2 regions of the Gordonia sp. SCSIO 19800 genome follow, and region 2 is predicted to be linked to the other one. Evidence: predicted binding sites of a transcription regulator. Region 2 holds the regulator's gene; the other holds the start of a gene.
The links. Region 2 encodes LexA, which represses DNA repair genes until DNA is damaged. Its sites were predicted from a motif close to CGAACANNTGTTCG; they were not measured.
Positions count from the first base shown of each region.

Region 1 (15,180 bases), on a different contig from region 2:
CCGCAAGATCATCGTCGACACCTACGGCGGCATGGCCCGTCACGGCGGCGGCGCGTTCTCCGGCAAGGACCCGTCGAAGGTCGACCGCAGCGCGGCCTACGCGATGCGCTGGGTGGCCAAGAACGCCGTGGCCGCGGGACTGGCGAACCGCATCGAGGTCCAGGTCGCCTACGCGATCGGCAAGGCCGCACCGGTCGGCCTGTTCGTCGAGACGTTCGGCACCGAGAAGGTCGATCCGGCTGTCATCGAGCGGGTCATCACCGAGAACTTCGACCTGCGTCCGCTCGCGATCATCCGCGACCTCGACCTGTTGCGCCCGATCTACGCACCGACCGCCGCGTACGGCCACTTCGGTCGTACCGACGTCGACCTGCCGTGGGAGCGGACCGACCGCGCGGAGAAGCTGCGGGCCGCCGCGGGTCTGTAGACCTTCTGCGGAAGTACTCTCACTGACACCCAAAGGAGCACGGGTCCCGGCCGCCGAGCTGCCGGTGGCCCGTGTTCTTCCTGTTCTGGGGCTCGCTCACCTCGACCGTCCCTTCGATTACCTGATCGACGTCGACCAGGACGAGGACGCGCAGCCCGGTGTTCGTGTGCGCGTGCGATTCTCGGGTCGGCTCGTCGACGGCTACCTCCTCGACCGCATCGAGAAGAGCGATCATCCCGGCAAGCTGGGCTGGCTCGACCGGGTCGTGTCCGCCGAGCCGGTACTGACCCGGCAGCTGGCGACGCTGTGCCGCGCGGTGGCCGATCGGTATGCGGGCACGATGGGCGACGTCGTGCGCCTGGCCATACCGCCGCGGCATGCGCGCACCGAGAAGGAGACGACGCCCGACCCGGTTGCTGTCGTCGCATCACCCGAACTCGCCGACTGGCATCGGTATGCCCTGGCCGACTCCTACGTGGAGAACCTGGCCGACGGCCATCCGCGGGCCGTCTGGCAGGCCCTACCGGGGGAGGACTGGCCGCGCCGTCTCGCCGAACTCGCGGCGGCGACACTCGCAGTGGGACGCGGGTGCATCCTCGTCGTGCCCGATCAGCGGGATCTCGATCGGGTGTGGGCCGAGTGTGAGCCATTGATCGGCGACCGTGGGGTCGCGCTGTCCGCCGGACTCGGACCCACCGCGCGCTACCGTCGTTGGCTGGCCGTGCGCCGCGGTGCCGCGCAGCTGGTGATCGGTACCCGAAGCGCGGTGTTCGCGCCGGTCAAGGACCTCGGCCTGGTCGTCGTGTGGGATGACGGCGACGACAGCATGGCCGACCCGCGGGCGCCCTACCCGCATCCCCGCGAGGTGGCGGTGCTGCGGTCGCACCACGAGCGGTGCGGCCTGCTGCTCGGCGGGTTCGCCCGGACCGCCGAGGCGCAGGCGCTGGTGGTCTCGGGCTGGGCCCACGACCTCGTCGCCGACCGCACGACGGTCCGCACCCGCAGCCCCCGTGTCCAGGCCATCTCCGACGACGACCGGCAGATCGCCCGCGACCCCATGGCCCGGTCGGCGCGCATCCCCGAAGTCGCGTTCGACGCGGCGCGGTCGGCGTTCGCCGCCGATCGTCCGGTGATCTTCAGCGTCCCGCGCCGGGGTTACGTGCCGTCGCTCGCATGCACCCGCTGCCGCGAACACGCGCGGTGCCGGGCCTGTCACGGACCGCTGCAGCTCGATGCCGACCAACGGTTGAGCTGCCGATGGTGCGGACGGCCCGAACGGTCCTTCCGTTGCCCGGAGTGCGGCAACACCTCGGTGCGCGCGACGGTGACCGGTGCGCGCCGGACCGCCGAGGAGCTGGGGCGTGCTTTCGCCGGCGTGCCGGTGCTGACCAGCGGCGGCAACACGATCCTCGACGAGATCGAACCCGGCGCACGGCTCGTCGTCGCGACGCCTGGCGCGGAGCCGGTGGCCCCGGGCGGGTACGGCGCCGCGATCGTCGTCGACACCTGGGCCCAGCTCGACCGGGCCGACCTGCGTGCCGAGGAGCATGCGGTCCGGCGGTGGATGGCGCTCGCCGCGATGGTGACCCCGCACGGTGACGGTGGGCGAGTGGTCATCGTCGCCGACTCGGCGCTCGCACCCGTGCAGGCCCTGATCCGTTGGGACCCGGTGGGTTTCGCGTCGATCCAGTTGCAGGAACGCGTGGAACTCGGATTCCCCCCGGCGGTGACGATGGCGTCGGTCGACGGGCCGACCGGGGTGATCACCGACTTCGTCGAGCACCTCGAGTTACCCTCCGATGCCGATGTTCTCGGCCCGGTGCCGTTGCCGCCCGGCGTCCGCCCCCCGGCCGGCAGTGCCGAGTGGGAGGCCGCCGCGGACGACGAGATGGATCGCATCCTGGTGCGGTTGCCGCGCAAGCACGGACGGCTCCTCGCCGAGGCGCTCGTCGCGGGACAGGTGCGCCGCAACACACATCGACAGACCGGGCCGATCCGGGTGCAGATCGACCCGCCTACGATCGGATGAATGCGCATCGTTTTCGCCGGTACCCCCGAGGTCGCCGTGCCGTCGTTGCAGGCCCTCATCGACTCGCCCTCGCATGAGGTGGTCGGGGTCATCACCCGGCCCGACGCCGTGTCAGGCCGCGGCCGCAAGGTGATGCGGTCACCCGTCGGGCAACTCGCCGACGAGCATGCGCTCGAGGTGATCACCCCGCGCCGGTTGTCGGAGCCGGAGGTCGACGACGTGCTCCGGCGCTGGGCTCCCGACTGCGGTGCCGTCGTGGCCTACGGCGGGCTCGTACCGCCCGGACTGCTGGACCTGCCGCGCCACGGTTGGATCAATCTGCACTTCTCGGTGCTGCCCGCCTGGCGCGGTGCCGCTCCGGTCCAGGCCGCGATCGCCGCCGGCGACGAGGTGACCGGGGCCAGCACGTTCCGGCTCGAGAAGGGTCTTGACACCGGTCCGGTCTTCGGGGTGCTGACCGAGACCATCCGACCCACCGACACCAGCGGTGATCTACTCGGGCGTCTCGCCGATGCCGGGTCGGGACTGTTGCTGTCCACGCTCGACGGCCTCGAGGCCGGCGAACTCGCCCCCGAACCGCAGCCCACCACGGGGGTGAGCCACGCGCCTAAGGTCGAGGTCGAAGACGCGCGGATCCGCTGGGAACTGCCGGCACACATCATCGATCGCCTGATTCGCGCCTACACGCCCGCACCCGGACCGTGGACGAGCCTCGACGACGCGCGGATCAAGGTCGGGCCGGTGTCGGTCGCGTCGACCGACGCTCCCGGTCTGCCCGATGCGGTGCGGGACGGCGGCCTGGCGCCCGGTGCACTCGCCGTCACGAAGAAGGCGGTGTTCGTTGGAACCGGTTCGCAGCCGGTGAAACTCGGCACCGTACAGCCGCCGGGGAAGAAGCCCATGCCCGCCGCCGACTGGGCTCGTGGCGCGCGCCTGACCGACGGGACGGTCCTGGGATGAGCGGCAAGTTCCGGCAGAAGGACCTCGATCCCGCGCGCGTGGCCGCCCGCGACACGCTCCGCGCGGTGCGCGAACGCGACGCGTATGCCAACCTCGTCCTGCCGAAGATGCTGCGCGACAGGAAGATCGAGGGACGAGACGCTGCCTTCGCCACCGAGCTGGCCTACGGGGCCGCGCGGGCCCAGGGTCTACTCGACGCGGTGATCTCCTCCGCCGCGAAACGGCCGGTCGCCGACATCGACGGCACGGTTCTCGACGTCCTGCGCCTGGGCACCTATCAGTTGTTGCGGACCAGGGTCGGTGCGCACGCGGCGGTGTCCACGTCGGTCGACCTGGTGCGCGCCGAAAACGGGATGGGACCATCCGGTTTCGTGAATGCGGTGCTGCGCAAAGTGTCGCAGAAGGACGAGGACATGTGGGTGGAGGAGCTCGCCCCCTCGCCCGCGGCCGATCTCGTCGGCTACCTCGCCTTCCAGTACGCGCATCCGCGGTGGATCGCGGAGGTGTTCCGAGATGCGCTCGGAGGCTCGGCGGGACAACTGCAGGCGGCGCTGGCCGCCGATGACGAGCGACCGCCGGTCCACCTCGTGGCGCGTCCCGGGCTCATCACCGCCGAAGAACTCGCTCTCACCAGCGAGGGCGAGGTCGGCGACTACTCCCCGTACTGCGTGTACCTCCCGGGCGGCGATCCCGGCGACGTCGCCGCGATCCGTGAGGGGTACGCGGGTGTCCAGGACGAGGGCAGTCAGCTGATCGCCCGTGCGGTGACCGTGGCCGAGGTCGCCGACGACGGTGGGCGGTGGCTCGACATGTGCGCCGGCCCCGGCGGGAAGGCCGCATTGATCGGTTCGCTCGCCGAGATCGACGGTGCCCGACTCGATGCGGTCGAGGTGTCCGAGCATCGCGCCGGCCTGATCCGCAAGGTCGTCTCCGACCTCCCGGTCAGCATCCATGTCGCCGACGCCCGGTCGAGTGGGCTCGACCCCGGTTGCGACCGCATCCTGCTCGACGCTCCGTGCTCGGGCCTGGGCTCGCTTCGCCGACGACCCGAATCCCGCTGGCGCCGGACCAATGCCGACGTCGACGAACTCGTCGTCCTGCAGAAGGAGCTCCTCGCCGAAGCGCTGCGTCTCGTGAAACCCGGTGGCATCGTGGTCTATTCGACATGTTCGCCGCACCCGGCCGAGACGACGGCGGTGGTGGCCGACGTCCTGGCGTCGACGGACGGTGTGCGCCAACTCGACGCCCGCCCGTTGGTGACGGTGGGCAAGCTCGGCCCGGACCTGTTGGGCGACGGACCCCACGTTCAACTCTGGCCGCATGTCCACGGCACCGACGCCATGTTCCTGGCGGCGTTGACGCGGGACTAGTTCCGGGTCAGGACGTTCTGCTTTGCACGAGGGTGGCGAGCGCAGCGGTGACCGAACCCCAGCCGTCGTAGAACCCGAGCTCCTCATGGCGGTCACGATCGGACGGACTCCGATGGCGCACGACGACGCTGTACTCGGTTCCGTCTGCGTGCTCGGCCAGAGAGATCTCGGCGGTCATGGGGACCGGAGCCGGCTCGGCAGGGCGCCACGAACTGTCGACGGCATTCGTGAACACCAGGCGCTCGTGGAGATCGACGACGAGGAAGACGGCATCCATGTGTGGGACGAAAGTGGTTCCGTCGTCGCTCATCCGGGTCACGAGCCCACCGCCCGGTTCGGGTTCGAGGCGGTCGACGCGGGTGACGGTCGGAGCCGGCGTCCACCACTTGGCGAATTTCTCCGGCTGGGTCCACGCCTCCCAGATGCGCTGTCGCGGAGCACCGATCACCCGGTGCAGGGTCAGGTCGAGTTCTGGGTCGATCATGGTGTCTCCTCGGTGTCGGTCACGAAGTCTTCGAGACGGTCGGTGCGTTCGGTCCACACGGTGCGCTGATGTTCGAGCCACGTCGACAGACGGCGCATACGGCGCCTGTCGAGGGTGCACATCCGCGTGCGTCCGACCTTCTTGGTCAAGACGAGCCCGCTGTCCTCGAGCACGCGGAGATGCTTCATGAACGACGGCAGGGTGATGGGGAAGGGGTCGGCGAGTTCGCCGACGCTGGCCGGCCCACGCCCCAGGCGTTCGACGACGGCGCGGCGCGTCGGATCCGACAGAGCGCCGAAGATCTCGTCGAGTGCGACCGAACTGTGTGCCATAAGGCTAAGTGTTGCAGGTCCCATCGCTTAACTCAACGGCTAAGTGAAAATCTGGCGTCGGCCTTGTGGAAAGTACATCGCCAAGTGCTGCTTTTGAGATACTATCGAATGTATGTACGAGGACTCTTCGGGCGCAACTGGCCTCTTGGCTACCGAGCATCTACGGTCCATCGTGGGTGGGCTGTCGGCAATGCCGGTGGGTCTCGAGGAGGCGGAGTCGGTGGATCGGCTCACTCTTCTCGAGGAGATCAAGTCGGCATGCACGGCGGCCCAGGTGCGTGAGACCGCGAATCTCGACGCGTTGCGCGCAGCCGACGAAGCCGCACGGAACGTACCGGAGCGCCGGCGCGGTCGCGGACTCGCCGCCGAGATCGGTCTGGCGCGCAAGGTCTCGCCCCGAAAGGGAAGCCAGTGCCTCGGATTCGCCCGCGCCCTGGCGCACGAGATGCCCCATACGATGGCGGCACTGACTTCCGGTGTGCTCACCGAGTGGCGGGCCACGATCCTGGTACGCGAAACCGCTTATCTGACACGTGAAGCGCGTGAGGAGATCGACCGCCGGATCTGCGCCGATCCCGCAGCGCTGGTGGGGGTGTCCGACCGCGAGATCGAGGCATCGGCCAAGCGCCACGCGTACGAGCTGAATTCCGAAGCGGTGGTGGCACGTAAATCGAAGGCCGAGAAGGACCGCCGCGTCAGCGTGCGACCCGCGCCGGATCTGATGACGCAACTGTCGGTGCTGCTGCCGATGGCGGACGGGATCGCGGTGTACGCCGCGTTGAAGAAGCACGCCGACTCAGTGGTCGGACAGGACGACCGAAATCATGCACAGGTCATGACCGACACCCTGGTCGAACGTGTCACCGGACGCGCTGTCGCAGAGCCGACACCGATCGCGCTCAATGTCGTTCTGTCCGACCGGTCCTTGTTCGGCCTAGACGATTCGGCCGCCGACGTCCACGGATACGGACCGATCCCGGCGACGGTCGCGCGGCTGCTGGTGGCCGATTCGGTGTCGCCCGAGGGGGAGACCGCCTCGACGATGCGGAAGTTGTACGCGAGACCGTCCGATGGCGCGCTGGTGGCGATGGAGTCACGGGCACGAGCTTTCCCAACCGCTCTCGCCCAGTTCATCCGGATGCGTGACCAACGGTGCCGGACTCCCTACTGCGGTGCACCGATCGTCGAGATCGACCACGCCACACCGCATCGGCGCCACGGCCCGACGAGCGCGGTCAACGCTGATGGAACCTGCGTCCTGCACAACCGCGCCAAGGAGGCCCGCGGTTGGTTCTACGACGTGAAGATGGTGGACGGCGTCCGTGTCATCGACGTGATCACCCCGACCGCGCGACGACACCGCAGTGTCGCTCCACCCGCTATCGGGCATCAACCGCCAGGACGCAGCGGCGTCGAAACCAGCCTGATCCAGATACTCGCGGCGTCGTGATTGTGGATGGCGAACGCGCAGTCCGGTGATGCTGTACTAGGTTGTTCGTCGTGGCGGTCCGCCACGTCGTTGTCGGTGCAAACTCGGGGGTTTGTATGGCTGAGCGGTTCGGTGTCGAGGAGCTGGGTGTCATCACCGGCGTGGGCGATGCGCTCGCTCGATGCTCGTCGGAGACACGGGCTCTGTGGACCGGAAAGTCCGCCTTCGACGATGCGTCGGGGGCGATGCCGGCATCGGCCATCGGTGCGGCGTGCGCCGGGAAAGACGACACCGTCCGCTCACTGCTGGGCCGCGCGGCGGCGAGGATGGACCAGGTGTCGCAGACCTGCTACCAGGCCGCCGGCGACGTCGCTTATACCGAGGAGTCCCTGGCCAGCGGCTTCCGTGCCATCAGCGAGTTTTGATGTCGCGTCCGTCGCGTTCCGTCGTCAACGGCTGGGACCTGATGTCTTTGGATGCGGTCGCGACTGCGCTCGACGCGGCCGTGGATGACCTGAGGGATCTCACCCAGAGGATGGCCGAAGCGCCGATGAAAGCGGGTGACTCCAAAGGGTGGGTGGGGGACTCCCAACGCGGTTGCGAGACTCGCACCGACTCCGATCGGACCGAGATCAACAAACTGGGGTCCGACCTCACCCGCGCCGCCACTGTCCTGCGGGATACGTCATCTGCAATCAGTCCGAATCGCACCACCGCGCTGATCCGAGCGCTCGGACTGGAACGGGACGAGTTCAGCGTCGGCGACGATTGGACGGTACGAGACACCCGAGACTATGCGGCCGAGCTCACGGGCGTGGAGGCGGGAAGTGCGACCGAGCGCTCGATTCTCGACGCTCAGGCCGCCCGGGCGGAGGAGGCCAAGACGGCGACCCTCTTGTTGCAATCCCTGGCCGATCAGATGGGCGAGGACGATCGCAACGGGGCGAGAGTTCTCGCGGCAGCCTTTGGCGATGCCGAAGGTAATGCGCCACTCGCGTCGAGCTACTCGCCGGGCCAGGCGAGCATCGATGTCCAGGCCATCATGAGTGGTAGTGCCACGAAGGAGCAGCGGGATCGGTTCTTCCGAGCCACCAGCCTGACCGCGGAACAGCGGGCCGCGTTGGCCCGAGGGGACTTCGCGGAGATTTCGAAGGAGCAGTTCGATTACCTGAAAGCGATCTACACACCGAGTTGGGGTGGTGGACCCGAAGGACAGCCGCTATCTCTTGATGCCCTGAAGTCGTTCGGCGACAGATACATCGGCGCAGAGCGAGAGAACCTGAAACGAGGTCTCGGCGACGGCGTCTATCTGTTGGGGAACCCGAACTTGCGGACCAGACAGACCGATTCGAATTCGATCGCCGAGGTCTTGGGAACAAATTCGCCAGTCGTGGCAGGAGGATTGAACCAACTCCCGGCGCCGATACGGGACCTTCTGAGCGGTCCGGCAGCGTCGAAGGCGAGCATCTCCAACGATCCGTCTGGCGTAGACGGTAGCCGGATGATCGAGGTCACCCGGCTCGGCTCTGTTGACGACTTCAACGACCTCATGGACGTCTTGGAACACCGGTCAGAGGACTCGGGTCTCGCCTCGTACGGGTTGCAATCTGTTCAGCTGGGCAGCGATGTCGACAGGGCTCTCATCGCGCGCGCCGGTGAAATCGCGGCGGGCGACGAGAATGAGCGTCTCGTCTCGAAGCAGGACGGCACCATAGCCGACTCGTCCGTGGAATCCCTGTTGAACCGAATGCTCGGAGTTGCAGGGTCGGACCATATCGCTGTCCACGACGCGGTAATGTCGGCAACCGGCAATCCGTCTGACAACTCGATGCCGAAGACGTTCGACCTCGACGGCAACGACCGATCATTCAAGGACACGGAAGCGCTCAAACACCTCCTGACCTTCGACTGGACAGACGGCGCGGGTAAGCATGCTGACGGGATCAACAAGCTGTTCGACTGGATGCCGGGTGCTGCCTACGCCCCTGAAGGCAGCTCCCCGGAGGCAGTGCTCGAAAGCGAACGAGCCGGCAACATCTCGACGGCGCTCGCGCAGTACTTCGGCGACAACAAAGATGCGCTGATCGACATCGGAGATCGGAAGATGGCCTTGGGTGAACTCAACCCTGAGCTCACTCGCTCGCTGGCCTCGGCGATCGGCTCACATACTGCTGTCCTGGCAGGCGCAGATCCAGAGCTGTTTCATACGCACGGTGTATCGAAAATTGACGAAAGCGACTTGAAGTCGACCTTCGAAGTACTGAATTCGGATGCCGCCGCTGGGAGAATCGTCAACTCCTTGACCGCCTTGCAGGTCGATGTGATGCAACAGGAGTTCGGAAAGAACCCGCACGACTACGGGCTCGGTGAAGTCACCGGACGCCTCGAAGGAGCAATGATCGGCGGATTGGACGCGCACATCGAGGAAACAAAAATCGACGGCAGGCACCTGGCCGCCCACGACGCGGCGGTCGCCGGCGCCATGTTCGACAGCGCCAAAGCGCTTCTCACGGCCGTCCCGGGTCTAGATCCAGCTGTCAAAGTGCTCATCGACACCGCGGCGCCACAGGTGAAGCTGGATCTGTCCGGGTTACCGACCGATCCGGACACGATCAAGACCGACCCAGAGATCCAGCAGCTACGCAACGACATGTTCGACGACGGGATCAATCCCAACGCGAAGTACGTGCAGATCCTCACGGGATACTTCGAGACCCACCCGGAACTCGCCGATGACCCTGGCTTTCGGGATCTGTTCATGGGGAACAAAGACGCTGATTTCGCCGAGATGAAGCGCACCGGTGTGATGGCGAACGTCACTGACGAGAGCGAAGCTGCTTCGTTCATCCAACAAAAGATGAAAGTCGACATCAGTCTTTTCGCTGATCGCCACAACGAAAACTTGGAAGATGCTTACAAGCGTTAGAGGCGGCGTCGGACGATCGCCGGAGTGGCTCCCGGCTGTCACCGTCGCGGCGATGCTTGTTGCGGCACTGCTTGTTGCTGGTTGTGGTGTGACACCGTCGCCTTCCGAGCAACCAACGAGCAGTTCGTCGGCCCGCCATGGAAAAGGTCTACCGCCTGACTTGGATATGTCGTTCCGCTGGATTCCGACGAATGTGCTGAACCTCGCCAGTGCCGACGGGACATTTGTTCGCGCGTACACCGAGTCATTCGAACTTGCCTTTGAAGGGCAGTCGATGGAATGGGGATATCCCGGTTTTGCGGCGGCATCGCCACCAGACACCGATGAGCGAATTCGTCTGGTGGCGAGCAACAGTCAGACAAGTAGAGTAGTCAATACGCTCTTTCTATCTCCCCTTAGGCGCGAGGACACAGCTAACCGAACTCGGTTGACGATATGCCGTAGCGAGCTACTGTCGATCGAACAACGATCGGATGCTGGCGTTGAGTGGCGCAACATCGGAAAACGTTGGTCATTCCCGATCACGATCGATTTTGTGCGCTCTGGACGGCAGATGCCACCCGTAGATCAGCACGGCGCTCAGGTCACACCATCCACCACAATGTTCGGCAGCTGGAAAGTGTCATACTTTGACCGCTTGGGGGTCGGTTCAGAGAACCGCGCCGATATCGTCGCGTGCAACGCATTACCCCCGAACCCCGAGCTTCCGAGAGTCGGGGTCGAGACAGGACCCGAGCCGTGGCCGGTATTGCCGCCGTCTCCGGGCTGGCCGGCAAACGGTCTCTGAGACTCCGGCACGCTTTCGTCCGTAGCGGAAGCCGCGCCCTACACTTGTCGACCATGTGCACCGCCGGTACCGCGCCCATGATCGCCCCGTCCATCCTCTCCGCGGACTTCGCGAACCTCGCGGCCGAGGCCGCTGCGGTGGCGCAGCCGGGGGAGACCCGCGCCGACTGGTTGCACGTCGACGTGATGGACGCGCACTTCGTGCCGAACCTGACCCTGGGGCTCCCGATCGTCGAGAGCCTGTTGAAGGCCACCGACATCCCGCTCGACTGCCATCTGATGATCGAGAACCCGGAGCGGTGGGCACCGCCATACGCCGAGGCCGGAGCACACAACGTCACCTTCCATGCCGAGGCCACCGAGAACCCGATCGGCGTCGCCCGTGACATCCGCGCCGCCGGGGCCAAGGCCGGGCTGTCGATCAAACCAGGTACGGCGCTCGAGCCGTACCTGGAGATCCTGCGCGACTTCGACACCTTGCTGATCATGAGCGTCGAACCGGGCTTCGGCGGTCAGAAGTTCATCCCCGAGGTCCTCGACAAGGCCCGCGCCATCCGGAAGTTCATCGACGCCGAAGACCTGCGGCTCCTCGTCGAGATCGACGGCGGCATCAACGCCGACACCATCGAGGAGGCCGCCGAGGCCGGCATCGACTGCTTCGTCGCCGGATCTGCTGTCTACGGCGCGGACGATCCCGGACAGGCCGTCGCCGCACTCCGCGAGTCGGCCGCCGCCGCACGGGCACAGACCCAGGCCTGACCCGGTGGACATCGCCGCCGCCATGGAACGCGCCATCAGCGCGTCCCGGGAGGCGATGGGGATCAGCTCACCGAACCCGCCCGTCGGCGCGATCATCCTCGCCGCCGACGGCACCGTCGCCGGCATCGGCGCGACCCAACCCCCCGGCGGGCCGCACGCCGAGGTCATGGCGCTCCGAGCCGCGGGCGAGGCCGCGCGAGGCGGCACCGCGATCGTCACCCTCGAACCGTGCAACCACACCGGCCGCACCGGCCCGTGCGCGCAGGCACTCATCGAGGCCGGGATCGCCGAAGTCCAGTTCGCGGTGAGCGACCCGAATCCCGTCGCCGCCGGCGGTGCCGAGACGCTTCGGGCCGCGGGGGTCCGGGTGACCGGGGGAGTATCCGCCGGCGCCGTCGAGGACGGGCCGCTGCGGCCATGGCTCACCCGCCAGCGTCTCGGTCGTCCGCATGTCACCGCGAAGATCGCGTCGGGAATCGACGGCCGGATCGCGGCGCCCGACGGCACCAGTCAGTGGATCACCGGTGCCCAGGCCCGCGAACACGCGCACTCACAGCGTGCCCGGATCGACGCCATGGTGATCGGCACCGGCACCGCGCTGGCCGACAACCCCACTCTCACCGCGCGCACCGCCGACGGCGCGCTCCATCCGCACCAACCCGCTCGCGTCGTCCTCGGTCATCGCGGCATCCCGGCCGACGCCCGGCTCCGGGATCCGGCCGGCGGGCCGCTGGTCCGCGTCGAATCCCACGACCCCGCCGACGTCCTCGCCGCGCTGCCCGACGCGCTGTGGGTGCTGGTCGAAGGCGGGCCACACATCCTGGGGGCGTTCTTCGCGGCGGGCCTCGTCGACGAGGTGCACGCCTACGTCGCCCCGCTGGTGCTGGGTGCCGGTCGCAGTTCGGTCGAGATCCCGGGCGTGACCACCCTCGACGACGGCCAGCGGTTCAGCACGAGATCGGTGACCCGACTCGGGGAGGACGTCCTCGTCACACTGTCGCGGCCGTCGACCACCCCGCGCGACAGCTGAGCGAGACGACATGCCCGCGACGCATTTCGCTCACCGGAATCGCAATGCGACTGACATCCCCGACCGTGCTAGCGTCGATGTCACCAGTTCTCGGGGCGGGGTGGAAATCCCCACCGGCGGTGATGAGGGTGCGGTGGATCCGCATCGTCCAGCCCGCGAGCGCCTGCCACCAGGCAGGGACAGCAGATTCGGTGCGAATCCGAAGCCGACGGTCATAGTCCGGATGCGAGAGAACAGGCGACACGAGGCCGCCCTGTCTGCTCCGAGCGAGCAGGAGGAGTGCGTGTTCACCGGAATCGTGGAAGAACTCGGCGTCATCGCCGACCGCGAGGATCTCTCCGATGCCGCCCGATTCACCGTCCGCGGGCCCGTGGTCACCGCCGACGCCGGTCACGGCGACTCCATCGCCGTCAACGGCGTGTGTCTGACGGTCGTCGACCTCCGTCCCGGTGAGTTCACCGTCGACGTGATGGGCGAGACGCTGCGCCGCAGTTCGCTATCCGACCTCGCCGCCGGGAGCACCGTCAACCTCGAACGCGCCATGCCCGCGAACGGCCGCTTCGGCGGCCACATCGTGCAGGGGCACGTCGACGGCACCGGGACGATCGCCGCGGTGAGCCCGTCGGAGAACTGGACGGTCGTACGGATCGCCGTGCCCGCGGCGCTCACCCGGTATCTCGTCGAGAAGGGTTCCATCACCGTGGACGGGGTGTCCCTCACCGTGTCCGCGGTCGGCGGGTCCGGCGACGACTCCTGGTTCGAGATCTCCCTGATCCCGACGACCCTCAACGAGACCAACTTCGGCGCCGCCCGACCCGGCACCGTGGTCAACCTCGAAGTCGATGTCATCGCGAAATACGTCGAGCGCCTTCACCTGGGTTCGGACACGACTGGTACTCCTGATGTAGCGGGGGCGAAATGAGCACAACGAGTGAGGTTCTGATGAGCGAGTCACCGCGCGAGGGGAACGACGCGACGGCAACCGAGGGTGGCGGCGCCGTCGCCTTCGACACGATCGAGCGCGCCATCGCCGACATCGCCGCCGGCAAGGCGGTCGTCGTGGTCGACGACGAGGATCGTGAGAACGAGGGCGACCTGATCTTCGCGGCGGAGAAGGCGACCCCCGAACTGGTGGCGTTCATGGTGCGCTACACCTCCGGCTACCTGTGTGTCCCGCTCGACGGCGACGCCTGCGACCGGCTCGGCCTGCCGCCGATGTACTCGATGAACCAGGACAAGCACGGCACCGCCTACACCGTGACCGTCGATGCCCGTGAAGGCATCGGTACCGGCATCAGCGCCGCCGACCGCGCCACCACCATGCGTCTGCTGGCCGACCCCGACGCCGCGGCCGCCGACTTCACCCGGCCCGGCCATGTCGTGCCGCTGCGAGCCAAGGAGGGCGGCGTGCTGCGTCGTCCCGGGCACACCGAGGCCGCGGTCGACCTCGCCCGCCTGGCCGACCTCGCCCCGGCCGGCGTGATCTGCGAGATCGTCAGCCAAAAGGACGTCGGCTCGATGGCGCAGACCGACGAGCTGCGTGTGTTCGCCGACGAGCACGACCTCGCACTGATCTCGATCGCCGACCTCATCGCGTGGCGCCGCCGTCACGAGAAGCACGTGGTCCGCGTCGCCGACGCCCGGATTCCCACCCGGCACGGCGACTTCCGTGCCGTCGGCTACTCCAGCGTCTACGACGACGTCGAACACGTCGCGCTCGTCAAGGGAGACGTCACCGGCGAGGACGGCGAGGGCCACGACGTCCTGGTCCGGGTGCACTCGGAGTGCCTGACGGGCGACGTCTTCGGATCGCTGCGCTGCGACTGCGGCCCGCAGTTGGACGCCGCGATGGAGATGGTGGCCGACGAGGGCCGCGGGATCATCCTGTACATGCGCGGGCACGAGGGTCGCGGGATCGGGCTGTTGCACAAACTGCAGGCCTACCAGCTGCAGGACGCGGGGTCCGACACCGTCGACGCCAACCTGGAACTGGGCCTGCCCGCCGATTCGCGGGACTACGGACTCGGTGCCCAGATCCTCGTCGACCTCGGCGTACGGTCGATGCGTCTGCTGACCAACAACCCCGCCAAGCGCGTGGGGCTCGACGGATACGGTCTGCACATCGTCGACCGGGTCCCGATGCCGGTGCGCGCCAACGCCGAGAACCTGCGGTACCTGCGTACCAAGCGCGACCGGATGGGCCACGATCTGATCGGGCTCGACGATCACGTCCAGCCCACCGACGGCGCGTCCGAAGGAGCACCTGCATGAGCGGCCACGGAGAGCCGACCCTCGAACTCGCCGACGCCGGCTCGCTGCGCCTGGCGATCGTCTCGTCGCAGTGGCACGAGGTCGTCTGCGGCGCGCTACTCGACGGCGCCATCCGGGCCGCGCGCGACAACGGCGTCGTCGACCCGACCATCGTGCAGGTGGCCGGCGCCATCGAGCTGCCCGTCATCGTGCAGGCACTGGCGCGGACGCACGACGCGGTCGTCGCGCTGGGCGTCGTGATCAAGGGTGAGACACCGCATTTCGAGTATGTGTGTGACGCGGTGACCGCCGGCCTGACACGGGTGTCGCTCGACGAGTCGACCCCGGTCGGCAACGGAGTCCTGACCGTGCTCACCGAGGACCAGGCGATCGCACGG
Region 1 is NZ_JAGRQM010000016.1:45,532-60,711, forward strand. It holds gene metK (methionine adenosyltransferase) at 1-427, shown strand, start outside; gene KB201_RS17260 (primosomal protein N') at 492-2,456, shown strand; gene fmt (methionyl-tRNA formyltransferase) at 2,457-3,416, shown strand; gene KB201_RS17270 (RsmB/NOP family class I SAM-dependent RNA methyltransferase) at 3,413-4,786, shown strand; gene KB201_RS17275 (SRPBCC domain-containing protein) at 4,794-5,270, opposite strand; gene KB201_RS17280 (helix-turn-helix transcriptional regulator) at 5,267-5,602, opposite strand; gene KB201_RS17285 (DUF222 domain-containing protein) at 5,793-7,052, shown strand; gene KB201_RS17290 (hypothetical protein) at 7,148-7,456, shown strand; gene KB201_RS17295 (hypothetical protein) at 7,456-9,957, shown strand; gene KB201_RS17300 (hypothetical protein) at 10,010-10,744, shown strand; gene rpe (ribulose-phosphate 3-epimerase) at 10,798-11,502, shown strand; gene ribD (bifunctional diaminohydroxyphosphoribosylaminopyrimidine deaminase/5-amino-6-(5-phosphoribosylamino)uracil reductase RibD) at 11,507-12,532, shown strand; FMN riboswitch at 12,615-12,771, shown strand; gene KB201_RS17315 (riboflavin synthase) at 12,816-13,454, shown strand; gene KB201_RS17320 (bifunctional 3,4-dihydroxy-2-butanone-4-phosphate synthase/GTP cyclohydrolase II) at 13,475-14,803, shown strand; gene ribH (6,7-dimethyl-8-ribityllumazine synthase) at 14,800-15,180, shown strand, end outside.
Region 1: the regulator LexA is predicted to act here: its motif matches at 5,708-5,721, upstream of KB201_RS17285 (DUF222 domain-containing protein).

Region 2 (15,180 bases):
GTCACCGATCTCAACGACGTGCGCGACCGGGTCCTCGCCGAACTGCTCGGCCTACCCGAACCTGGTGTGCCCACTCCGGAGGTGCCGTCGGTCCTGCTCGCCGACGACCTCGCGCCCGCCGACACCGCGGGCCTCGACCCCACGAGCACCATCGCCCTCGTCACCCGCCTCGGCGGACCGACCAGCCACACCGCGATCATCGCGCGCCAGCTGGGGATCCCGTGCGTGGTGGCGGTGGCCGACCTGGACGAGATCGAGCCCGGCACAACCGTTCTCGTCGACGGCAGCACCGGGCGGATCGAGGTGGAGCCCGATGCGGAGGCGGCCCGGGCTCGCGTCGACGAGGATCGGCGGCATGCCGCACTCGTCGCCGGCTGGACCGGTCCGGGGCAGACCGCCGACGGGGTGGCCGTGGCGGTGCTCGCCAACGTCGCCGACGGATCGTCGGCACGCGCCGCGGCCGGGTACCCCGTCGAGGGCGTCGGGCTCTTCCGCACCGAACTCGCGTTCCTCGAGCGTGCCGACGAACCGTCGGTGGACGAGCAGGCCGCGATCTACCGGGAGGTGCTCGATGCGTTCGACGGGCAGAAGGTGGTCATCCGCACCCTCGACGCCGGGTCCGACAAACCGCTCCGGTTCGTGACCCATCCCGACGAATCGAACCCAGCGCTCGGCGTGCGGGGCGATCGGATCGCGCTGGCGCACCCCGAGATCCGCGCGCATCAGCTCGACGCGATCGCGCAGGCCGCGTCGGGGTCGGCCGTCGCGCCGTGGGTCATGGCGCCGATGATCGCCTCGCCGGCGGAGGCGCGCACCTTCGCCGCCGAGGTCCGCGGCCGTGGTCTGGTCGCCGGGGTGATGATCGAGGTGCCCGCGGCGGCGATCCTGGCCGAAGCCGTCCTCGCCGAGGTGGACTTCGTGTCCATCGGCACCAACGATCTGACCCAGTACACGATGGCGGCCGACCGGATGTCGGCCGATCTCGCCGGACTGACCGACCCGTGGCAACCGGCCGTGTTGAGCCTCATCGCGGGTGTCGCGGCAGCGGGTGCACGTCAGGGAAAGCCGGTCGGGGTGTGCGGCGAGGCCGCCGCCGATCCGAACCTCGCCTGCGTGCTCGTCGGTCTCGGGGTCACCTCGCTGTCCAGCGCGCCGGCTGCTGCGGCGGCCGTGGGGGCCCGGCTCGGCGAGGTGTCCGCACCGGACTGCCGGGCCGCCGCCGAGGCTGCCCTGTCCACCTCGGATCCCGCCGCGGCGCGCGAGGCGGCCGCGGCGGTGCTCGACGGTTCGGTCGGTGGAGAGGTCAGACTCGCCGCATCACGGTGACGACCTTGCCGAGGATGACGGCATCGTTGCCCGGGATCGGATCGAACAGTTCGTTGTGCGGCATGAGCCAGACGTTCGGGCCCTGACGCTTGAAGGTCTTCACGGTGGCCTCGCCGTCGATCATGGCCGCGACGATGTCGCCGTTGTCGGCGACGTTCTGCTGCCGGACCACGACCCAGTCGCCGTCGCAGATCGCGGCGTCGATCATCGACTCGCCGACGACGCGCAACAGGAAGAGCGATCCCTCGCCGACGAGCTCACGGGGCAGTGGGAAGACGTCCTCGACGGCCTCCTCGGCCAGGATCGGACCGCCGGCCGCGATACGGCCGAGAACCGGCACGAAGGTCGGCTCGGGAAGCTGGCCGGCCGTCGGGGTGTCCGGCGACGGGGTGTCACTCGGGGCGATGTTGACCGCACGGGGACGGTTCGCGTCGCGCTTGAGCAGCCCCTTGCGTTCCAGCGTCCGCAACTGATGGGCCACCGATGACGTCGAGGCCAGGCCGACCTCGTCGCCGATCTCCCGGATGCTCGGCGGATAACCGCGCTCGCGCACCGAGCGGCGGATCACCTCCAGGACCCCGGCCTGTCGCGGGGTGAGTGAGGCCTCGGCGGCGGCGGCGTCGAACGGGGCCTCGTCGTCGGCGCCCCGCGCTCGGCCGCGCCTATCGCCGGTGTCACTCATGTTCGGTTCCTCTCGTCTTCGGAACGTGCTGGTAGATGGCTTGCGCCGGGTCCGAGCCTAGCGGAGTGCGACCGGCACCTCAAACATTTGTTCGATGTGTCGCGAGACTTTGTCGGGACGTCGTGCTACAAATTCGAACATCAGTGCATCGAACATCTGATCGATGTTCGAACACCGACCACCACACCCGCACGATCCCAGACACCCGAACACCGGAGGGCACCATGCGCACCGCCACTCTCGTCGCTCCCGTCCGCACCGACCGTCCCGACGCCGTCCGGCCGCGCACCGACCGCGCCGATCGCGTCCGGACCCGCGCCCCGCTGTCCGACGGCGGCCGACCGGTCGACAACCGGCCGGCCGGCACCCGGCCGCGGGGGGCATCGCCGGTGACCCCGCGGGTGGGCGGTACCCACTGTGGCTCTCCGGTCGGGGTCCGGGGACGTGGCCCGGTCGGGCCCGACGCGGCGGTGTTCCGTCGCCGCCGCCGCACCGCGGTCGCGCTCCTCGCCGGTGTCGGGCTGGCGTTCGTCGTGTGGGTGTTCGGTGTCGTCGGCCAGAATTACTCGGACTCGCTGACACCGTCCGCCGTGAGTTCCGAGGTCGTCCATGTGCGCTCGGGGGACTCGCTCAGCTCGATCGCCGGCCGGGTGGCACCCGAGATGCCGCGCGAGGTCGTGATCGACGAGATCGTCGCGATGAACGATCTGGGGTCGAGCGCGCTGCAGGTGGGCCAGCCCCTGCTCACCCCCCGGTACCGCTGAGGCCGGGCGGTATCCTCGATGTCACAGGGGCCGGCCGACAAGCGGCGGGGCGCACGCTTCGGGTGCGTTCCAGCGTCCCGCGACCTGCGTGAGGACACGATGCGCTGCCCCTTCTGCAAGAACGACGACACCAAGGTCATCGACTCGCGTGTCGCAGATGAAGGGCAGGCCATCCGCCGCCGTCGCTCCTGTGTGGAGTGCGGTCGCCGGTTCTCGACCGTGGAGAGCGCCGTGCTCGCGGTGGTCAAACGCAACGGCGTGACCGAGCCGTTCAGCCGGGAGAAGGTCATGCGTGGCGTGCGGCGAGCCTGTCAGGGCCGCCACGTCGCCGAGGACGCGCTCGCGCAGCTCGCCCAGCAGGTCGAGGACACGGTGCGCGCCAGTGGATCGGCCGAGATCCCCAGCAACGAGGTCGGACTCGCCATCCTGGGCCCGCTCCGCGATCTCGACGAGGTGGCGTATCTGCGCTTCGCCTCGGTGTACCGGTCGTTCGACTCGGTGGAGGACTTCCAGCGCGAGATCGACGACCTGAAGGCGGCATCGGGATCCGGGAGCGCGCTCGCCGAACCCGTGTCAGCCGAGTCGGTCCAGAGCTCGTAGGACCCGTTTCTCCGACACCGGGAACGCGGTGCCGAGACGCTGGGCGAACAGCCCCACGCGCAACTCCTCGACGAGCCACTGCGCTTCGTCGTCGACCACCGCCCGCCGGTGCTCGGGTACCTGTTCGAGGCGTTGGGCCCACCGTTCGACGACGCGATCGACGGCGGCCACCCCGGCCTGGTCGCGTGCTGCGGACGCGGGTAGTGCCTCCAGACGTGCTTGCGCGCCGTCGAGATAGCGCGGCAGATTCTCCAGGTGGCGTCGCGCGGTAGCCGCCACGAATCCGTCGAACACGAGGTGGGCGACCTGTTCGGCGACGTCGTCGGCAGCCAGCGAACCGGCGTGCCGGTCGATCGCCGCCCGCAGCGGGGACATCCGTTCGAGGGCTGCGACGGCCAGCGAGAAGTAGTCCGGTGCGGCCGCGGCGACCCGTGGCCGGATCCGTTCGAGCAGCGCCGAGAAGGATTGTGGTGAGCGAACCGCGGCGAGCTCTGCGTCGTCGATGTCGGCGACCGTGTCCCGAATGGCCCGTCGGGTGCAGTCGGCGAGCAGTGCCTCGGTGGTCGAGTACGGGCTCTGGCTCAGGGCGAGTCGTTCGACCGGACTCAGCGAGCCGGCGATCCGCTTGTGCAGCGGAGGTATCGCGAGGTCGAGGAGGGCGACGATCCCTCGTCGCAGGAGGCGGTCTCGTGTCTCGGGGCTCGCCGCATCGACGACGACGACGCCCCGCGCGTGGCCCTTCGCATCGGAGACCACGTCGATCGTCGGGTACCGGGTCAGCCGCTGCCCCGCGACATCGACCGTGGTCTGCTCGGCGAGCGAGCCGATCCCGTCTGCGGTCCAGGTCCGATACAGGGTGCGCGACACCGTCTTCGGCGCCGCGGGCGTTCCGGTCTGCTGAAGTTCGGGCAACGAGTCGGCGCGGGAGACGATCCGCCCGGAGTCGTCGGCCACCGCGAAATGCATGCGCAGGTGCGGCGGTACCCGGTCGGTGTCGAAATCGGCTGCGGTCACCCGCATCCCGGTGATCGCGGAGAGCTCGCGCGCCAGCCCGGTGGCCAGCGGCTCTTTGCGCGGGGTGAGCCGGCCGAGCGCGAGTTCGGCGAACCGCTGCGCGGGTGACATGCTCTTGCGCAGCTGTTTCGGTAGCGACTTGACCAGTGCGGTGGCCAGTTCGGCGCGCATGCCCGGTACCGACCAGTCGAAACCGGCCGGTCGGACATGGGGGAGCAGTGCCTGCGGGATCACGACGGTGACGCCGTCGTCGGGTGCGCCCGGTTCGAACCGGTAGCGCAGTTCGAGTCGGGTGTCGCCCTGCTGCCAGGCGCCGGGATAGTCCGTCGGGGCGACGTCGGTGCCTCCCGTGACGTCCTCGGGGCGCAGATCCAGCAGATCCGGTTCGGCCCGGCGGGCCTTCTTCCACCAGGTGTCGAAGTGCCGAGCGGAGGTGACGTCGGCCGGTAGCCGCTGGTCGTAGAACTCGAAGAGCTGGTCCTCGGTGATCACGAGACCCCGGGTGCGCGTGCGGTTCTCGACGTCCGAGGCGGCCTCGAGAAGCTTGCGATTGCGGTCGAAGAAGGCGTGCTGCGTCCGCCAATCGCCCTCGACGAGAGCGTGCCGGATGAACAGCTCTCGCGAGACCACCGGGTCGATGGGGCCGTAGTCGACGCGCCGGCGGGCGACGAGCGGGACCCCATACAGGGTCACGCGTTCGTAGGCCATCGCCGCTCCGCGTTTCGCCGACCAGTGCGGTTCGCTGTGGGTGCGCTTCACCAGATCACCGGCGAGTTTCTCGGCCCACAGCGGATCGATCCCGGCGACGGTGTGGGCGAACAGGCGCGACGTCTCGAGGACCTCGGCCGCCATGATGAAGGCGGGCGGCTTCTTGGCGAGCGGAGAGGCGGGGAAGATCGTCAGTGTGGTGTTGCGCGCACCGGTGAACTCGCGGCCCTCGGTGTTGCGGGCGGCGATGTTGCTGAGCAACCCGGACAGGATGGATCGGTGGACGGCGTCGGCGTCGAGTTCGGTGGGCGCGACCGACCAGTCGAGGTCCTTGACGATTTCGGTCAGCTGCCGGTGGAGGTCCTGCCACTCCCGGATGCGCAGGAAGTGGAGGTACTCCCGTTCGCACATACGTCGAAAGCGGCTGCCGGACAACTCCTTGCGCTGTTCGCCGAGGTACCGCCACAGCTCCACGTAGGACAGGAAGTCCGACTGCGGGACGACGAAGCGCCGGTGCTGGGCGTCGGCGGCCTCACGGTGCTCGGCCGGCCGTTCCCGTGGATCGGGGAGCGACATCGCGGCGGCGATCACGAGAAGGTGGTCGAGACAACCCAGTTCATGTCCGGCGATGAGCATCCGGGCGACCCGGGGATCGACCGGGATCCGCGACATCGACCGGCCGATCGGGGTCAGTCGCGGGGGCCCGCCCTCGCGCGGGACGGTGATGGCGCCGAGTTCGGTGAGAACACCCATACCGTCGCGGATCGCGCGGTCGTCGGGCGGCTGGACGAACGGGAACTCGGCGATCTCACCCAGTTTCAGCGAGGTCATCTGGAGGATGACCGCCGCGAGGTTGGTGCGCAGGATCTCCGGGTCGGTGAAGGCCGGCCGGGAGTCGAAGTCGTTCTCGCTGTAGAGACGGATGCAGACGCCCGGGGCGACACGACCGCATCGACCGGCCCGCTGCCGGGCACTGGCCTGTGAGACCGGTTCGATGGGAAGACGATTGACCTTGGTCCTGGTCGAGTACCGACTGATACGGGCGGTGCCGGTGTCGATGACGTAGCGGATGCCGGGCACGGTCACCGACGTTTCGGCGACGTTGGTCGCCAGCACGATCCGGCGTCCGTCGGAGGGGGAGAACACCTTCTGCTGCTCGGCGATCGACAGTCGCGCATAGAGCGGCACGATCTCGGCACCGGGACCCTTGCTGCCGCCGGTTCGTCGACGGAGCGCCTCGGCGGTCTCTCGGATGTCCCGTTCGGTGGGCAGGAACACGAGGATGTCGCCGCGGCCACCGGCCCACAGTTCGTCGACGGCGGCGTCGATGCCCTGGATCTGGTCGAGATCGGCATGTTCGCCGCCGCCGGCGTCGTCCCCGTCGTCGGGGCGTTCCTGCAGGCTCAGCGGTCGATACCGGATCTCGACCGGATAGGTGCGTCCGGATACCTCGATGACCGGGACCGAGGTCTTCGGCGTGCTGAAATGCCGTGCGAAGCGCGCCGGTTCGATCGTCGCCGAGGTGATGATCACCTTCAGATCGGGGCGTCGGGGCAGCAGGCGGCGCAGATAGCCGAGGATGAAATCGATGTTGAGGCTGCGCTCGTGGGCCTCGTCGATGATGAGGGTGTCGTAGCGGCGCAGCATGGGGTCGGTGGCGATCTCGCGGAGCAGAATGCCGTCGGTCATGACCCGGACGAGGGTGTCGGCGCCCGACCGGTCGGTGAACCGGACGGAGTAGCCCACCGCGTCGCCGAGTTCGGTGTCGGTCTCGTCGGCGATGCGCTTGGCGACCGAGCTCGCGGCGATGCGCCGGGGCTGGGTGTGCCCGATCGACCCGCGGATGCCACGCCCGAGTTCGAGGCAGATCTTGGGGAGCTGGGTGGTCTTGCCCGAGCCGGTCTCGCCCGCGACGACCACGACCTGGTGGTTGCGGATCGCCTCGGCGATCTCGTCGCGTGCGGCGGAGACCGGTAGTTCGTCGGGGAAGCGCATAATCGGCACGGTCGCGCGCCGCCGGTCGAGACGGGCGCGTGCCTTGTCGACATCGGCGACCAACTGTCGCCACTTCGCGGCATCCGGGCGCGCGGCGAGCCGATCGATGCGACGACGCAACCGGTCGGCGTCGACGAGGCCCACGTCGTCGAGTGCGCGGAGCAGATCCGAGCGGGGGATGTCCGATGCAGCGGTGTCCGGTGGAGACGGGGACGGGTCAGGTGACGAGGACGGGGCCGACATGATCACTCCAGGATATGGGGAAGCGTCGAGGCCGGTTCACCCCAGTGGCCGCGTGGGCCGGGTGGACCGGCATCATGGGGCCATGGCTGATGGTTCGAGCACTGGTACTGGATCGTTGTGGCACGGTTTCGCCGACATGGGTGCGGTGACCGCGAGCGGGCCGTTCGTCGTGACCAGGGGAGAGGGTGCGCGGATCTTCGACCGCGACGGCAACTCCTACCTGGATGCGACCGCCGGACTGTGGTTCACCAACGTCGGGCACGGCCGGACCGAGATCGCCGATGCCGTCGCGCGCCAGCTCGGCACCCTCGCGCACTACTCCAACTTCGGTGACTTCGCGAGCGACGTCACCCTGCAGCTCGCCGAGGAGCTCGGCGCCATCGCGCCGGTACCCGGATCGAAGATCTTCTTCACCTCCGGCGGCAGCGACTCCATCGACACCGCGGTCAAACTCGCCCGCCGCTACTGGGTGGAGCAGGGCCGCGAATCCAAGCGGGTCGTCGTCAGCCGCACCAAGGCCTATCACGGGATGCATGCCGCGGGTACCTCGCTGGCGGGCATCCCGCTCAACCACGACGGCTACGGCGAACTCATGCACGACGTCCAGAACGTCGAATGGGACGACGCGAAGAGCCTGCTCGGTCTCATCGAGCGCGTGGGCGCCGACAACATCGCCGCGTTCTTCTGCGAGCCCATCATCGGGGCCGGCGGCATCTATCTCCCGCCGGAGGGCTACCTCGCCGAGGTGCGGGACATCTGCCGCGACCACGACATCCTCTTCGTCGTCGACGAGGTCGTCACCGGCTTCGGCCGCATCGGCGGCGAATCCTGGTTCGCCTCCGCACGATTCGGCCTCGAACCGGACATGATCACCACTGCCAAGGGGCTCACCTCGGGGTATGTCCCGATGGGCGCGGTGTTCATCGCACCGCGGATCGCCGAGCCGTTCTTCGCCGGTGGCGTCTGGTGGCGGCACGGGTACACCTACGGCGGCCACGCGGGCGCGGCGGCGGCGGCCCTCGCGAACCTCGAGATCATCCGCCGCGAGAACCTCCTCGCCGAGGCGACACGGCTCGAAGGCGACCTCGCCGCCGCGCTGTCGCCGCTCGCCGACCTCGACACGGTCGCCGAGGTCCGGACCGGACTCGGCGCGGTCACCGCGGTACAGCTGGCCGACCCCGCGACGGCCCCGGCGACGGTGGTCAAGCTGCGCGAACACGGGGTGAGCACCCGCGCCGCAGGTCAAGGGGCGCTGCAGATCTCGCCCGCGTTCGTGATGACGACCGCCGAGGTCGGCGAACTCGCCGACCGGATGCGCGCGGCGCTGAGCTGACCCTGGGGCGCCCGTTCGTGCTGCTCCCTGAGGAGCGCCTGGAGCTTGCGGAGGGCGCGTCACGAAGGGGCCCGGCTGCGAACCGCAGCCGGGCCTCGTCCGTCGTGGTGCAGATCAGGCGTTGGCGAGCACCTCGGTGGTCGCGATCGCCTGGGCGACACCGCTGACGATCGACGCGACCTTGAGCGCCTCGAGGATCGCCTCACGGTCGACGCCGGCCTCGCGCAGGGTGTTCTCGTGCGCGGCGACGCAATGACCGCAGCCATTGATCGAGGACACCGCGAACGACCACAGCTCGAAAACGGCCTTGTCGACGCCGGGGTTGCCGATGATGTTCATCCGCAGGCCCGGACGCAGGTCGTCGTACTTACCGTCGAGGAAGCCGCGACCCCGGTAGAACACGTTGTTCATCCCCATGATCGACGCGGCGCCGAGCGCGGCGTTGTAGGCCTCGGCGGACAGCGTGTCGGCGGCCTCGTCGGCGATCTCGCTGAGCACCTTGGCGTTTCGCGTGGCGGCAGCGGTCGACAGCAGGGTTCCCCAGAGCTGCTCCTCGGTCAGCGCGGTGGTGCGGCTGATCGAACCGAGGTTGAGCTTGAGGTCTTTGGCGTACTCGGGAAGTGCTTCCTTCAGGTTGTCGATGCTCATCTGTTCTCCTCTCAGACGCCGGCCGTCATGAGCTCGCCGGCGTCGATCGTCGGGTCACCCTTCTTCCAGTTGCAGGCGCACAGTTCGTCGGACTGCAGTGCGTCGAGGACGCGCAGGACCTCGTCGACGTTGCGGCCCACGGAGCCCGCGGTGACCGACACGAACTGGATCTCGTTGTTCGGGTCGATGATGAAGGTGGCGCGGTCGGCGACGCCGTCGGCATTGAGAACGCCTGCGGCGGTGGCGAGTTCGCGCTTGAGGTCGCTCAGCATCGGGAACGGGAGGGTCTTGAGGTCCTCGTGCTGTGCGCGCCACTGGAAGTGGACGAACTCGTTGTCCACCGAGGCGCCGAGCACCTGGGTGTCGCGGTCGGCGAACTCGTCGTTCAGCTTGCCGAACGCGGCGATCTCGGTCGGGCACACGAAGGTGAAGTCCTTCGGCCAGAAGAACACGACGCGCCACTGACCGGGGTGATCGTCGGACGACACGGTGGTGAAGTAGTCGTCGGGCTGCTGGGCATTGACCTTGCTGAGGTCGCCACCGATGACGGCGGTGAGGTTGTAGGCAGGGAACTGGTCACCGATGGTGAGCAGGGCCATGTATCGCTCCTTCAGCTGGTGAATGTACGGAATCTGCGCGCGAATGAGTTTCGCGACGTACAGGTACCATCGTGCCGGATTACGGTCGAAAACGAAACGTGATTACTAGCACTACACTGATAAGCATGTCCGATAGAACTTATCGGCCGACCATGGCCGGGTTGCGTGCCTTCGTCGCACTCGCGCATCGACGCCACTTCGGCACTGCGGCAGCCGATCTCGGTGTCAGTCAGCCATCGCTGTCGCAGGCGTTGTCGGCGTTGGAGTCCGGTCTCGGTGTGACCCTCGTCGAACGCACCACGCGGCGTGTCCTGTTGACCGCCGAGGGTGACGAACTCCTCCCGCGAGCGATCGCGGTGACCGAGGCCATGGACGAGTTCACCTCGGCGGCCGCCGGAACGGGCCGACCGCTCAGCGGGCCGCTGCGGCTGGGGGTCATCCCCACGGTGGCGCCCTACGTCCTGCCGACGCTGCTGCGCGGACTCGGGCAACGGCTCCCGGACCTCGTACCCCGGGTGGTGGAGGAACAGACCGCCCGCCTCATCGAACAACTGCGCACCGGCACGCTCGACGTCGCGCTGCTCGCTCTCCCCGTCGACATGCCCCGCATCGTCGAAGTTCCCATCTATCGTGAGGATTTCGTTCTCGCACTCCCGTCCGGTCACGCGCTGGCCGGACGCCGCCGCGTCGATCCCACCGCGCTCGCCGACCTGCCGCTCCTCCTCCTCGACGAGGGGCACTGTCTGCGCGATCAGGCGCTCGAGGTGTGCCGGCTCGCGGGCGTGCGGCCCGATCTGGGTCAGACCCGGGCCGCCTCGCTGACCACCGCGGTGCACTGCGTCGTCGGCGGACTCGGCGTGACGCTCATCCCGCAGACGGCGGTGGCCTCCGAGACGGCGTCGGGTGATCTGGCCACCGCGACCTTCGCGGCCCCGCGGCCGGGGCGGCGGATCGGCCTGGTCTTCCGGGCGTCCGCGCGCCACGACGAGGCCTACCGCGAACTGGGCTCTCTCATCGGCGATCTCGTCGGCGCGACCGGTGCCGTGTCCGCGCTCTAGACCGTGCCGCCGGCCATCTCGGCCGCGGCCGCCTGTGCGGCGAGAGCCTCCCACTCGTCGACGAGACTCGAGTCGACCTCACGGACCATGGTGCCCAGCTCCTCGACGATCCGCTCGATCTCGGGGGTCACGACGCTCGTCGGAACGCCCTGCCGGAGAACGCGATAGCAGTCCGACAGATAGCGCAGCAGCACGCCCTCGCTGCGCGCCAGCCCGTACGCGGAGATCAGCTCGGTGAAGGTCATGGCCTTCTCCAGCATCTCGCGGAGCACCGACTTCGGCGCCGGCGGGAACGACGACACCCACGGGTGCCCGCGACGATAGATGTCGAACGCGGCGTAGATCTCCTCGGCCAGCGGCTGCGGCCAGGTGATCTCCTCCAGGCGCGACATCCGCTCCTCGTACTCGATGCCGTCGGCCTTCATCTCCGCGATCGCGGCGTCGCGCGCGACCTTGCGCTGGGCCAGCAGCAGGGGTCGCGGGTTCTCCAGGGTCGATTCGAGGATGGAGACCACATCGAGTGCGTGAGTGGACGACTCGGGGTCGAGGATCTCGAACGTCGCCAGCGCGAAGGCGGACAGCGGGTTGGTCAACGCGAAGTTCTCCGGCATGTCCACGCTCAGGGCGATGTGCCGGCCGGTGTCGTCGGGTTCGGCGAGTTGCACGACGATGCCCGCGTCCCGGAGCCCCCGGTAGAGCTCGATCGTGTGCTTGATGGTGCGCAGCTGGCGGTCGCGCGGTTCGTGATTGTCCTCGAGAAGGTGGCGGACCGCGGCGAAACAGTCGCCCGGTCGGCCGAGTACCTCGAGGAGCATGGCCGTCGTCATCTGGAAGTGGCTGCGCAGGGGCTCGTCGGGCGCATCGACGAGCTGGAGGAAGGTCTTCTCCCCCCACGAGACGAAACCCTCGGGTGGCTTCTTGCGCACCAGCTTTCGGAGCTTCTTGGGATCGTCGCCGGCCTTGGCCACCGCACGGGCGTTCTCCACGTCGTGGTCGGGAGCCTGCGCGACGACATAGCCGATCGTGTCGAAACCGGCCCGCCCGGCCCGGCCGGCGATCTGATGGAACTCGCGTGCCCGCAGCCGCCGGACCCGCCGTCCGTCGTATTTGCTCAGGGCCGCGAACAGGACCGTGCGGATCGGCACGTTGATGCCGACGCCGAGGGTGTCGGTGCCGGCGATCACCTTCAGCAGCCCTTGCTGCGCAAGACGTTCGACCAGACGGCGGTAACGGGGGAGCATCCCGGCGTGGTGGACGCCGATACCGGCGCGCAGCAGTTTGGACAGTGTGTTGCCGAAGCCGGTGGAGAACCGGAAGTCACCGATCGCCTCGGCGATCGCCGCCTTCTCCGCTTTGTCGCAGATCCGGACGCTGAGCAGCGCCTGCGCGCGGTCCACCGCGGCGGCCTGGGTGAAGTGCACCACGTAGATGGGCGCCCGTCCCCGGTCGACGAGCTCCTCGATCGTCTCGTGGATCGGGGTCATCGCGTAGGCGTGGTCCAGGGGGACCGGACGCTCGGCGCCGGTGATCTCGACCGTCTCGCGTCCGGTGCGCCGGGTCAGGTCGTCGACGAAGAACGACACGTCGCCGAGCGTCGCCGACATCAGCAGGAACTGCGTCGACGGCAATTCGATGAGCGGGACCTGCCAGGCCCAGCCGCGGTCGGGTTCGCCGTAGTAGTGGAACTCGTCGGCGACGAGGGTGCCGATGTCGCTCGCACCGCCGGCGGCGAGGGCGAGGTTGGCGACGATCTCGGCGGTCGCACACACGATGGGCGCGTCGGCGTTGACCGCGGCGTCGCCGGTCAGCAGTCCGACCTGGTCGGCGCCGAACATGGCGCACAGCTCGAAGAACTTCTCGCTGACGAGCGCCTTGATGGGTGCGGTGTAGAACGCACGCTCGCCGCGGCAGCGCGCGAAGTACAGCGCGCCCGCCGCGACGAGTGATTTGCCCGAGCCGGTCGGCGTCGCCAGGATCACGTGGCTGCCGGCGAGGAGCTCGAGAAGCGACTCCTCCTGATGCGGGTAGAGGTCGAGGCCGCGTCCCGTCCACCACTCGGTGTACCGCTCGAGTGCGGTGTCCTCGTCGTCGGTGGGGACCAGGACGTGCGGCGCGGGTATCGGTGCGGTGTCCGGGATCAGATCGGTGATCGCGGACCCTCGTCCCCGGGGTCGGCCTCACCGTCGCCGGTCTGCTCGGCCAGGAACCGTTCGAGTTCGGCGCCGAGTTCGTCACCGCTGGGCAGCGATTCCTCGGCGGCGAGCAGCGACGAGCGTTCCTGCGCGGCCTGGGTGAACGTGTCGTACTGGGTCTCCAGCGCAGCCACCACGGACTCGATCTCCGAGTTGCCCTCGACCTCGTTGTCCACCTGTGCGCGTACCTTCTCGGCGGCGCTGTCGAGAGCGGCGAGGGGGAGGTCGAGACCGGCGAGCTCGGCGACCGCCGCCAGCAGGCGTGCGGACGCCGCCGGGTAGTTGGTCTGCGCGAGATAGTGCGGGACATGTACCGACAGGCCCGACGCCCGGTAGTCGTGTTCGCCCATCCGCAACTCGAGGAGCATCGACGCGCTGGCGGGCAGCTTCATCGCCGATCCCCACCGGGGCAGGTCACCGAGGGCGTCGGGATCACTGCCGTGCGCCGTGATCGACGGCGGTCGGGTGTGCGGCACGGCCATCGGGATCGCGTTGAGGCCGATGACATCGGTGACGCCGAGTCCGTCGCTCAGGCGTCGGACCGCGTCGACGAACTGCTCCCACCGGAGGTCGGGTTCGGAACCGGCGAGCAGGAGGAAACCCTTGCCCGAGTTGTCGCGGATCGCGTGCAGCGCCAGCGTCGGCATCTCGACGTCGGTGAAGGTCTCGCCGCTGAACGAGATGGTCGGCCGGCGTGACCGGTAATCCATCAGCTCGTCGGAGGAGAAGGTCGCGACCAACTCGGACTCGAGGCTGTCGCGGAGGTGCGTCGCGGCCAGCGCGACCGCGTGCCCGGCGTCGGCGAAGCCCTCGAGCGCGTGGATCAGTACCGGACCCGTGCCGTCGGGCCGGGTCACCTGCGGAGCGGGAAAGGCGAGTTCATACAGCGCGTCGTTGCGCGCGGGCTGCTCGTCCACGTCGTCCCTCCTTCTGCTGGCAGCTGTCCCGGAAGAGACAGCTGAACGTCCATTGTCTCGCACCGCACCCGGCGGTGGCCACTCGCCTCGGTGCAACCACCTCGACACACCGGAGATTCCCCCAGTTGGTGTTCCTGTTTGTTGTTCCCCAGGGGTGTGTCCTCGACACCTGGCGAAGGCGCCGGTGGCACAGTAGACCGTTGTGATCGAGCCGCATGCGCCCCGACTGCGCCTGTCCCTGTCCGGCCGCCTCGTTCCCGGCGCGGTGGCCGGTCTCGTCGCCGCGGCGCTCGTGCTGTCCGCCTGCTCGGTCGGCGGTCAGCCGGAGCCGTCGAGTCCGGACCTGTCCGCGCGATCGGTCGAGGCCGCGGACTTCCCGGACGGCGCCGCGAGTCCCATCCCGACGTCGGCGGTCGCGAACGCGCTGGCCGACGTGACCGGGGCGCCGATGCCCGGACAGACGGGCACCGAGGTGTCGCCGCCGGAGTGTGCACCCGCGTCCGTCTCCGCGGACGGAGCGGTCGCGTTCCTGGGTCCCGGCCCGGGGGAGCGGGCCACCCTCACCTCGGTCGTGGCCGGTGTCGAGACGCCGCTCGGCGACGTGGTCGAGTCGGCCGAGCGCTGCCCTGAGACCACCACGACCACGTTCGGGGCGTCTTCGACGATCACCACCGAGGTGCTGCCCCCACCGCCGGCGCCGGACGGGGTCGACACCGCGACGATCCGCCGCACGATCGTGACCGGCGGCGGTGTCCCGTCCACCACGAGCGCTCTCACGCTGCTCGGCGAGCGGGACGGCGTCCGGGTGTACACCGAATACCGTTGGCCCGCAGCAGGTCCCGTACCTCCCGAAGCGTCCGCCGCGCTCGACACGCTGTTCGGAAAGGCGCTCGCGGCCGCGTTCGGCTGACCAGTACCGCCCTGTGGATGACCTTCCCCGGTTGTCCACAGCGTGTGTCGACCGCCGTTCGAGCGGCTTCGCTGCGGGTGACGCTGTCGCCATGCAGATCCTCGAACCACCACCGCACGGCCCCCACGACCCGACGACGCTGCTCACCTCGATCCCCGCTCGACTGGGGTTCGTCCCCGAGCGGTCGATCA
Region 2 is NZ_JAGRQM010000005.1:287,810-302,989, forward strand. It holds gene KB201_RS08755 (phosphoenolpyruvate--protein phosphotransferase) at 1-1,326, shown strand, start outside; gene lexA (transcriptional repressor LexA) at 1,304-2,008, opposite strand; gene KB201_RS08765 (LysM peptidoglycan-binding domain-containing protein) at 2,233-2,772, shown strand; gene nrdR (transcriptional regulator NrdR) at 2,872-3,372, shown strand; gene hrpA (ATP-dependent RNA helicase HrpA) at 3,346-7,332, opposite strand; gene KB201_RS08780 (aspartate aminotransferase family protein) at 7,415-8,665, shown strand; gene KB201_RS08785 (alkyl hydroperoxide reductase) at 8,780-9,313, opposite strand; gene KB201_RS08790 (peroxiredoxin) at 9,325-9,912, opposite strand; gene KB201_RS08795 (hydrogen peroxide-inducible genes activator) at 10,038-10,970, shown strand; gene KB201_RS08800 (RNA helicase) at 10,967-13,090, opposite strand; gene KB201_RS08805 (proteasome assembly chaperone family protein) at 13,108-14,079, opposite strand; gene KB201_RS08810 (hypothetical protein) at 14,282-14,989, shown strand; gene KB201_RS08815 (DUF4192 domain-containing protein) at 15,081-15,180, shown strand, end outside.